Regions from separate parts of the Alkalihalobacterium sp. TH-98 genome, predicted to be linked through region 1. Evidence: a T-box and tRNA genes for the amino acid it is inferred to sense, from the RefSeq annotation. Region 1 holds a T-box; the other holds one or more tRNA genes.
What was found. A T-box is a leader RNA that pairs with one kind of tRNA and senses whether it is charged. The one in region 1 lies ahead of thrS (threonine--tRNA ligase), so its partner is inferred to be a tRNA-Thr.
Positions count from the first base shown of each region.

Region 2: it has a tRNA-Thr gene. The T-box ahead of thrS (threonine--tRNA ligase) is inferred to sense a tRNA for this amino acid. The anticodon was not compared.

Region 1 covers NZ_JBYCKM010000054.1:12,253-17,979, forward strand. Annotated here, with positions in the region: gene AC2VNP_RS20735 (sensor domain-containing protein) at 1-1,409, opposite strand, end outside; gene thrS (threonine--tRNA ligase) at 1,766-3,706, opposite strand; T-box leader at 3,759-4,021, opposite strand; gene ytxC (putative sporulation protein YtxC) at 4,104-4,970, opposite strand; gene AC2VNP_RS20750 (hypothetical protein) at 5,142-5,294, opposite strand; gene AC2VNP_RS20755 (MBL fold metallo-hydrolase) at 5,353-5,727, opposite strand, start outside.
Region 2 covers NZ_JBYCKM010000028.1:9,196-14,922, reverse strand. Annotated here, with positions in the region: gene AC2VNP_RS11230 (adenylosuccinate synthase) at 91-1,377, shown strand; tRNA gene AC2VNP_RS11225 (tRNA-Lys) at 1,907-1,982, shown strand; tRNA gene AC2VNP_RS11220 (tRNA-Glu) at 1,997-2,071, shown strand; tRNA gene AC2VNP_RS11215 (tRNA-Asp) at 2,099-2,174, shown strand; rRNA gene rrf (5S ribosomal RNA) at 2,185-2,300, shown strand; tRNA gene AC2VNP_RS11205 (tRNA-Phe) at 2,313-2,388, shown strand; tRNA gene AC2VNP_RS11200 (tRNA-Thr) at 2,426-2,501, shown strand; gene AC2VNP_RS11195 (peptidoglycan DD-metalloendopeptidase family protein) at 2,785-4,293, shown strand; gene yycF (response regulator YycF) at 4,881-5,585, shown strand; gene walK (cell wall metabolism sensor histidine kinase WalK) at 5,588-5,727, shown strand, end outside.

The DNA of each region.
Region 1 (5,727 bases):
CTTTCAATTTCAATTTTTCTCATAAGCTCTTCATTCATTTGCGGTGTATAAATTCTGCATGAGTTACGTCCCCCATCTTTAGCTTTTAAGAGTGCTAAGTCTGCTTGCTTAAGTAACTCCTCTTCATCATCTGTTTCCTTAGTTAAAGGATATAATCCGACACCTGCACTTAATGTTAAATAAAAATCAATATTCTTATAAGCAAAAGGTTGCTCTAATGTTTGATATAAGCGTGAAATCATCTTACTTACATTTTCTTTATCGAAACCTTTTATTAGAAAAACAAATTCGTCTCCACCTAAATGATACAGTTTTACTTCCTCTACTAAGTCCAAAAAGTATAGATCGAAAAACCTTTTTCCAACTTCAACGATAACGGAGTCGCCAACAAAATGACCAGCGGTATCATTAATGTGTTTAAATCGGTCAAGGTCCACTAATATTACACCTAAGTTACCGTGTTTTCCTTTTCTCGCTTTCTCTAATTCACTTTTTAAGTCTTCAATCAGTTTCATACGATTCGGAAGGTCAGTAATATGGTTATGGTAGGCCATATGCTTTATCTTTAACTCTGATTGCTTCAGCTCTGTCAATTCACTGACAGACCCGACAATAGCAGTTACCTCGCCATCTTTAAGTATAGGTGATAACGTAACATGATAATATCTGTTATTGTCAAAGAATTCGAACGAAGTGTTTTCACCTGTCTCAAAAGTTGTAACGAAGTACCCTTCTGCCAACTCACGTATATGCTCTGAAAAAACTTCAATTATCGATTTATTGATAATATCTTTACTTTGTATTCCTAAAATACTTACTAATTGACCATCAAATAATGTAAAAACAAACTCTCCGTTTACCTTTACAACTTTAAATACTAAATTATGAAGGTTTTTGACTACATGCTTAAAGTCATTTTTTAGTCGTTCCCGTAGATGCTGTTCATATTTTTTTCCCATCGTAATATCTGTTCTTGCTGATATAAATTTATAAGGTTTTCCCTGATCATCTAAGAAGGGATAGATCGCGGTCTTTACCCAATAAAAAGTTCCATCTTTTCTGCGGTTTTTGATTTCCCCTTCCCAGACTGAACCGCTCTTTATCGTGTCCCATAAGTCTTTATAAAACGCTTTGCTATGATAGCCGGATTTTAAGACATTATGGTTTTTTCCAATTAATTCAGACCGAGTATATTGCGAGATTTTACAGAATGTATCGTTAACATCAATAATGGTCCCATCTCCATCTGTCACCGCTAAAATAGAAGAATCATTCAAGACCATTGCATAGTCTTCCAACTGCTGTAAATACCTCAAAGTTTCACAGTTAAGCTCTAATTTCTCTATGTTTTGTTTTACTTTTTCAAAAATTGTGAGTAAACCTTGTTCACACCCGATATTATTACTCACAGATCCTCCCCCTCAAAGCCGCATGGGATGCTTAGCTTACACCTAATTCTAAATACCTATAAAAGTAAAATGTTAACATTGGTGAAAGCTACATTTACCCTATAGGCTATCATCATTAAACCCAGGCTACTATTCTATTGTAATTGACTTCTCTTGATAATAACAGCGATTTTTTGTCATTGATACTCAACAAGTATTAAAATTGTTAGTAGTTGTTCGCTATTAACCTTTATCGTACTATAGTACCATTTCATTTTTAAATAAAAAACATTTTCCCTTTTCTTTAAAGGATTAAACCTAAATATTAAAAATAATAAAAAAGGCTGACTCCATCTTGAGCCAGCCTTCACTTTAACTTATTTCCCACGTTGTTCAACGATTTGTTTTAGTTCACTTACAAAATCAACTAGTGGAACGGAAGTAGACTTCTGTTCACCGTATTTACGTACATTTACAGCTTCATTCTCAATTTCTTGATCACCTAGAACGAGCATGTAAGGAATTTTTTGAATTTGAGCTTCACGGATTTTATATCCGATTTTTTCATCACGTTCATCGATTTCTACACGGATACCTTCTGCCTGCAAGGCTTCAGTTACACGCTTTGCATACTCTAAGTGAACGTCAGGAGATACTGGGATCACTTGAACTTGAACTGGAGCAAGCCAAGTCGGGAACGCTCCTTTATACTCTTCAATTAAAAAGGCAACAAAACGTTCCATCGTTGAAACGACGCCACGGTGAATAACGACAGGGCGATGAGGTTTACCATCTTCACCGACATATGTTAGATCAAAACGCTCCGGAAGCAAGAAATCCAGTTGAACCGTAGATAACGTCTCATCTTTCCCTAATGCTGTTCTCACTTGAACATCTAACTTCGGTCCGTAAAACGCTGCTTCTCCTTCAGCCTCAAAGTACTCCACATCTAATTCATCCATCGCATCTTTTAACATTCCTTGAGCTTTGTTCCACATTTCATCATCGTCAAAGTATTTTTCTTTATCTTCAGGATCTCTGTACGATAATCGGAATGAATAATTGTTCAGTCCGAAATCTTTATAAACCTCTTGGATTAGGCGAACAACTCGAATGAATTCGTCTTTTATTTGATCTGGACGACAGAAAATATGCGCATCGTTTAACGTCATTCCACGAACTCGTTGCAGCCCTGTAACCGCACCGCTCATCTCATAACGATGCATCGTTCCAAGCTCAGCAATTCGAATAGGCAATTTGCGATAACTATGAATATCGTGCTTATACACCATCATATGGTGAGGACAGTTCATTGGACGAAGCACAAGCTCTTCATTATCCATTTCCATCACAGGGAACATACTGTCGCGATAATGATCCCAGTGACCTGAAGTTTTATATAGTTCTGAACTACCGAGTACTGGTGTATAAACGTGGTCATAACCTAAGCGAACTTCCTTGTCGACGATATATCTTTCAATCAGACGACGAATTGTCGCGCCTTTCGGAAGCCATAACGGCAAGCCTTGTCCTACTTTTTGTGAGTTCGTAAATAAACTTAGCTCTTTACCTAATTTACGATGATCACGTTCTTTTGCTTCTTCTAGCAAGCGTAAGTGTTCGTCTAGATCTGCTTTTTTGAAGAACGCTGTACCGTAAATACGTTGAAGCATTTTGTTTTTACTATCACCGCGCCAGTATGCACCGGCAATGCTTAACAATTTAAACTCTTTTATTTTCCCAGTCGATGGAACGTGAACCCCACGACAAAGGTCAAAGAATTCACCTTGCTCATAAATCGTTACTTTTTCTTCCGCAGGAATTGCTTCGATCAGTTCAAGTTTCAGCTGGTCGTCAATTTCTTTATAACGAGCTACAGCTTCATCTCGGCTCACTTCTACACGATTAATGTCTAGGTTCTCATTGACGATTTTCTTCATTTCTTTCTCGATTTTCGGCAAGTCTTCAGCCGTAATCGGTGTTTCGCTGTCAATATCATAATAAAATCCGTTTTCAATAACAGGACCTACACCAAGCTTCACGTTACCGAAGAGCCGCTTAACAGCTTGAGCTAATAAGTGAGCAGTACTATGGCGCATGACTTCTAATGCGTCGACCGAGTCTTGAGTCACGATTTCTATTTTTCCATCTGTATGAAGAGTTGTACGTAAATCGACTAACTCACCATTAAATTTACCTGCAATTGATTTTTTCTTTAGTCCTGGACTAATGGAAGCTGCAATATCTTCTGTTGATGTTCCCGCAGGAAACTCCTTTACAGCACCATCAGGAAATGTAATTTGCAATACATCAGACATCTTACTCACTCCTATTTTTTCTTTTTGAAAACATAAAAAAACACCCATCCCAAAAAGGGACGAGTGTTAGTCTCGTGGTTCCACCCTTGTTTCTATAATTGCAAAAATCAAATTCACTAAACACTTATGGCCAACATAAGGTGCAATTATAGCTCAATTCTACAGAATAACGGTCTGGAGCCGTTAGCAGATACTTCAATTTCCCTGCTAATGTTCAAAGGTGGTAAGTCGACATTCCGTGTTAGGTAGTTCTCAGCAATTCTACCTTCTCTGGAAACCGTAAACGAAGACTCATGTCCTTATCATTACATCACACATCATTAAATTTGATATGTAAGTAATTATATGAATTGCTTAAAAGAAAATCAAGCTTTCGTTTAAAATACTATGAACTTTTTTACGTTACTCGATGAAATACACCTAAAGGATAAATGACAGCTCTTTCTTCAAAGATGGTTTGTAGTGTATAAATAATTCCCTGGTCTACGTCATCAGTGTAAATATGGAGTGATTCCGGATTAATACTAACGAGTGGCGATATTACCATCTCGTCGATGTCTAAGTCTCCCTCAAAAACTAAGGTCTCTTCAAGGAACAGCTCTTTTTCCTCTCTGCTAATCTCTTTAAATGCACCATCGTAAAAAGAAAATTCTCCATCATGTACAAGATGAATCTCTTTCATTTTCTTTGGAGCAGTCTTTAGGAAATAGCGAAGGCTTTCCACAATGTTTTGATACTCTTGTTCTAGTAAGTACTCATCTATGGCAATTTCAACACAATCAATTAAAATTTCACCATAATCTTTCAAACGAAATGTTAAAAATGGTTCATAGTAGAATGTAGTATGTTTGTCAATGCCTTTTGCAAAGGCTTCATATAAATAATTTTCGCGCTCATAGAAACAATGAATAGCTGGTATATCTTCTCGATCTCCGTTTATGATTTCACAAGCTATACTTAGTATTTGTTCTTGCTCTTCGGGATCATTAAAATAAAACATTTGATCAATAATTTCTAGTAACCAATCTTCTTCTTTCGTTTCAATCACATGCTGAGCAAGAACAGATGCTAATAAAGGATGAAACGAATCATAGAAGTTGATTTCATCGTCTTCATATTGGATGTATATCGTCGTACCTTCTTCACCCTCTTCTATGTCTAACGTTACTTGTAAACCTAACTGAGTATATTTAGACATATACCGGGTAAGTTGATTATAGACTTGTTGGCAATCTTGCTGAGATTCAAATTGAATAGCAATCAATGGTAAATCCCCCTTAACCGATGAATTAACAATTTATTGTACCGTCTCCCGGTTGTAAGCCTTCGTGCATGACAAATCATTCTAATTCATTCCTATGACAAGCTATAAAAAAAAGAACTAAAAAATACGCTTATTTGTTATAAAAACAAATAAGCGTACGATATATGTTCTTTATCTGTCATAACTGCTGACAATCATTTGTGCTAAAGATTTATAAAACTCTTTGGATTCCTCATCAACTGAATCGTCATCATGTTCAGTAAGTTCAATTAAACAATGGTCACATTCAAAGGTTGCATACGTTCGATGCCCATCCATCTCCAATGGAACATTCTCCTCCTTTCAATTTTATTATTAATATAATTCTCTTATTAGTCTATTTTTATTTTGTTACTGCATACGCCTCGGGCATTTTAGATACAGTAAGGTTAAGACGCCGTAGATGTTTTCGGATTCCACTACGTTCCCACGTTTTAAAAATAGGTACTTTTAGTACTTCCTTCGGATAAAATATCCCAATGTTTGTTAATTCTTCAAAGCTTAATCCTTGCCGAGCATAATAATCGATCATTTCATCGCGCTTATCAATCACTTCTAAAAATCGCTGCATTTCAACTTGGAATTCTTGTTTCGTAAATAAGCCTTTTTGGTGCCCGGTTATAAAGGTATCTACATCAAGAGTCAACAGGCGTTTTCCAGACTCAATAAAGTCCTCAATACTTCCATCGGTACCGTTATACCATGGCCCAAATGTTGT
Region 2 (5,727 bases), on a different contig from region 1:
AAATTGATAAACTAGCTATGGTTTGAGTAAGATCATTAATATTTACACAACATATATAGAGGTGTAAAAGCAATTGTGGAGGTGCACATAATGTCATCAGTAGTAGTTGTTGGAACGCAATGGGGAGACGAAGGAAAGGGTAAAATTACAGACTATCTTTCTGAAAAAGCAGAAGTAGTTGCACGCTATCAAGGTGGAAACAACGCAGGACATACAATTGTTTTCGGTGGAGAGAAGTATAAACTACATTTGATTCCATCAGGAATTTTTTATAAAGACAAAATCTGTGTGATTGGGAACGGTATGGTTATCGACCCTAAAGCACTAGTCGAAGAACTAAAGTATTTACATGACCGAAATGTAGATACAAGCAACCTTCGAATTAGTAATAGAGCGCACGTCATTCTACCTTATCATCTGAAGTTAGATATCGTAGAAGAAGAGCGTAAAGGTGCAAATAAAATTGGAACAACAAAAAAAGGTATCGGACCTGCTTATATGGATAAGGCAGCGCGTATCGGTATCCGAATTGCAGATTTACTCGATCGTGAAGAATTTGAGCAAAAAGTGGAACGTAATTTAGAAGAGAAAAACCGTATGTTTGAGAAGTACTATGAAGTCGAAGGATTTAAAAAAGAAGACTTCCTGGATGAGTACTATGAATATGGACAACAAATTGCGCATTATGTTTGTGATACATCTGTTGTTTTAAACAATGCATTAGATGATGGTCGTCGTGTACTTTTTGAAGGTGCACAAGGAGTTATGCTTGATATTGACCAAGGTACATATCCTTTTGTTACTTCTTCTAACCCAATTGCTGGTGGGGTTACAATCGGTTCTGGTGTAGGTCCATCAAAAATTCATCATGTAGTAGGAGTTTCAAAAGCGTATACAACACGTGTAGGTGATGGTCCATTCCCAACGGAACTTCATGATGAAATTGGTCATCAAATTCGTGAAGTAGGTAATGAATATGGAACGACAACAGGTCGACCGCGCCGTGTCGGTTGGTTTGACAGTGTTGTCGTACGACATGCCCGTCGCGTAAGTGGTCTTACGGACTTATCACTGAATTCAATTGATGTTCTAACAGGAATTAAAACGTTAAAAATTTGTACAGCCTATAAATATAAAGGTGAAATTATTGACGAATTTCCAGCTAGCTTAAAAGTTCTAGCGGAATGTGAGCCTGTATATGAAGAGTTACCAGGATGGGAAGAAGATATTACAGGTGTTCGTTCATTAGACGAACTACCTCCTAATGCGCGTCATTATATTGAACGTGTATCTCAATTAACAGGTATTCCTTTAGCAATCTTCTCAGTAGGTCCAGATCGTAATCAAACAAACTTAATTCGTGGTGTGTTTGTTTAAATTTTATAACTTTAGGCAAGAATAAGTAAAAGCTTGTTCTTGCCTTTATTTTTATAAATAAATCGGCTCTACAGCAATCAAAATATGAAAATAGCCTTTGAAGATAACTGCCATTGGCTAGCTTTTTAGCGAAGACAGAGGTGTAGTTGTCTTATACTTAATTCCTAAAATTGTTTACTACGTCAGTCGAGTCTACTTCTTTACCGAGAATTTATAATTGTAAACGAACAAAAAAGACTTGAAAATGAACGAGTTTTACAGTATTCTATTAAAGGTTGTTCAAGTGCTTGTCCAAGTAATAAAAAAAGAAAAAACTTTTTTTAAAAAACTACTTGAAAACGATAAATACTTATGTTAATATAATTCTTGTCGTTAAGAAACATTAACAAATATGAGAGCCATTAGCTCAGTTGGTAGAGCAACGAGCATAGGCATCTTCGAACTACTACGAGTTGTTTCGACGCATCAATCTTCAAAGAAATACTGGTAGAGGAAGAAACATCAATTTGAATAATCATCCTTAATCTAGGAGCCATTAGCTCAGTTGGTAGAGCATCTGACTTTTAATCAGAGGGTCGAAGGTTCGAGTCCTTCATGGCTCACCACTTTAAATTAAAGTGGCCCGTTGGTCAAGCGGTTAAGACACCGCCCTTTCACGGCGGTAACACGGGTTCGAATCCCGTACGGGTCACCAATTACATTGAAAATTAAATATTATTATGGTCCCGTGGTGTAGCGGTTAACATGCCTGCCTGTCACGCAGGAGATCGCGGGTTCGATTCCCGTCGGGACCGCCATAATAAAAAGTTTGGTGATGATGGCAAAGAGGTCACACCCGTTCCCATGCCGAACACGGAAGTTAAGCTCTTTAGCGCCGATGGTAGTTGGGGGCTTCCCCCTGTGAGAGTAGGACGTCGCCAAGCTTTTTATTTTTAGGCTCGGTAGCTCAGTCGGTAGAGCAATGGACTGAAAATCCATGTGTCGGCGGTTCGATTCCGTCCCGAGCCACCATTTACTTTAGTAAGTTGCTAATACCTTAAATATGTATGCCGGTGTAGCTCAATTGGTAGAGCAACTGACTTGTAATCAGTAGGTTGGGGGTTCAAGTCCTCTCGCCGGCACCATTTATTTTATTCTTCGGAATAAATATTAAAGATTTACCATAATCATATATATCGAGTAACGACAAATACACCGTTTAGATGGTGTTTTTTTTTTGCCTTTAACAGGAGAAATAGAAAAGACCACCTTCCTTTAGGAAAAGCTATTTCGTGTAGGATTATTACATAAACATTTCATTTTCAATTATCTGACACATTTTAAATCGCTTTATGTTAAAATGATAAAAGTTGTCTAAGTTTGTCTAATAGAGCAACTTTGGATGTAAGAGAGTTTTAGGAGGATCTTATGAATCTGTTTAAATCGACAAGTGCCGATGAAAGTAATAGGTTTAGGCACAGTAATTTACTAGAAAAATGTAAGAGCTTTGTACATAATTCCATACATAATGTAAAACTTGCGACTAGTGTAGCAGCATGTTCAGCTTTATTGTTAACAGCGCCTGCAGTGCTAGCTAATGAAAATAGCGATAGTTCATTACAAACGATCTATCACGTGTATGTAGATGGTGAAAGAATTGGTTCTATTAATGATACGGAAGACTATCAAAGACTAGTGGATCAAAAGATTAACCAATACACTAAACAATATGAATCATTTAATCTAATGATTGGCCAAGATGTTAAGCTTATTCCAGAACGAGTATTCCAAGCAAGAACAAAAACAGAAGAAACGGTGGAAAAACTAGATGAGCTTTTAACCATAAAAGCTGAAGCTGTAGCGATGCGTTTTGACGATGAGACCGTTTTATTCGTTGAAGAACAAGAAACAGCAGAACAGGTCTTACGGGATTTTAAATTACAGTATGTATCAGAAGATGAGTTAGTGTCTTATGAAGAGGATAAAGAAGATGTAGAGCACTCGGTAGAACCAAGTGTAGGAGAAACAGAAATTCAGGAGATTTCTTTATCATCGGAAGTAGAGTACGAATACAGCCTAGCTCGTCCAAGTGATATTTTATCAAAAAACGAAGCGATTAAAATGCTAAAACTCGGTACGCTAACTGAGGAAACGTATTCCGTTGATGTAGGGGATGTTCTTGGGTCCATTGCGAGTAAGCATAACTTATCAACGAACGAGTTACTAGAGCTAAATCCTGATATCACTGAGGATACACTTCTACAAATTGGGCAAAAAGTCAATGTAACAGCCTATAAACCTACTATTACTGTTCTAGTCGAGAAGGTAACAAAAGTCGAAGAAGAAATTACTTTCCAAACAGAAACGAAAGAAGATTCGTCGATGTGGAAAGGCGATACGAAAATTGTGCAAGAAGGAAAACCAGGAAAACGGATTGTAAGCTATGAAATCGTAGAGCGAAATGGTCAAACGGTTAAGCGAAAAATCCGTGAAGAGGAAGTTGTAGAAGAAGCAGTTAATCGTATTGTAGTTAAGGGAACAAAACAATCGACTTCGCGTGGAACGGGTAATCTAGGTTGGCCGGCTGTTGGTGGTTATATTTCAAGTTACCAAGGAAACCGTTGGGGCCGTTTCCATAAAGGAATTGATATTGCACGTCCTAGTAACTACAATATTTTAGCTGCAGACAATGGAACGATTGTTTCAGCAGGATGGCAAGGTGGATACGGGAATACGATCCGCATCAATCATAACAATGGAGTTGAAACATTATATGCACATTTAGCTTCTATTGACGTTCGAGTAGGTCAAACAGTTGCTAAAGGTCAAAAAATAGGTGTAATGGGGACCACAGGAAATTCAACAGGAATTCACCTCCATTTTGAAGTGTATCATAACGGTAAGCTTCAAAACCCAATGGACTATTTAAATCGTTAACATATACGGAGGCTGACTCATGGGTCAGCCTCTTTTTTTATACTCTACAAGAAAGAGGTAGTTCTTATCCCAATAATTACAGATTCATAGTTTAGTATGCATAATAGATGGAAAAATGCTCGAGTATACAAAATTAGCGGACTCAGAAGCTCTTATTTATGTAATAACTACCTTTTTTAGCCATAAACGGAATGAGAGGCCCTTATTTAATGGTTTTTGTGTTCATTTTGGGTGATTTTTATCAAATAGAGGTACCTGAGTCCGCCAAGCACAAAAAATAAAGGATTTTGTTAAAATAGGGGCCTCTCAGTCCGTAAAAAGGATAAACTCCTTCTTTAGCACACCAAAAGTAGCTCTGTGTATATCTAATATCTCAAATGGAAGGCTTCAGTCTATATGCCACCGTTAAACAATGGCCGTCACTTGGGTTGAGTAACTTTAACAATTAATGTCTAGTGCGATACTCCCACCCTTCCGCTTTTGAATTATGGAACATCTGGGTAAAAGCTATATATCTACTTTTGTGAACAGTTAATATGTTAAAATATGAAGATAAGTAAACGTAAACTAGGTTAGGGGCGATTAGAATGGATAACCGCATTCTTGTAGTAGATGATGAGAAACCAATTGCAGATATCTTGAAGTTTAGTTTAGAAAAAGAAGGCTTCAATGTCACTTGTGCACATGATGGTAATGAAGCAATTGAATTAGCTCTTAAAGAAGTACCTGATTTGATTTTACTTGATATTATGCTGCCGTATAAAGATGGAATGGAAGTTTGCCGAGAAATTCGTAAAAGTCATGATATGCCAATTATTATGTTAACGGCAAAAGACTCTGAAATAGATAAAGTATTAGGCCTAGAACTAGGTGCTGATGACTATGTAACGAAACCGTTTAGTACGCGTGAGTTGATCGCGCGAGTAAAGGCTAATTTAAGACGTCATAGTATAAAACCAGATGAACAAAAGCAGATGAAGGAGATTGTTGTGGGTGATTTAGTCATTAAGCCTGACGCTTACTTAGTCAAACGCCGCGGTGAAGAAATTGAACTGACTCACCGTGAATTTGAGCTCATTCATTACTTGGCCAATCATCTCGGGCAGGTTATGACGAGAGAACATTTACTGCAAGCCGTTTGGGGATACGATTATTTTGGAGATGTGAGAACCGTTGATGTTACGGTAAGACGACTTCGTGAAAAAGTAGAAGATAATCCTAGTTATCCAACTTGGATTATTACGCGTAGAGGAGTCGGATATTATTTACGTCTTCCAGGGCAGGAGAATTAAGAATGGACAACAAGGTCGGTTTTTTTAAATCGATTCAATTTAAGTTGATTATTATTTATGTATTGTTGCTCTTTATCGCCATACAAATTACCGGGGTTTACTTTATTCGTCAATTAGAAGAGCAACTCGTTAATAACTATCA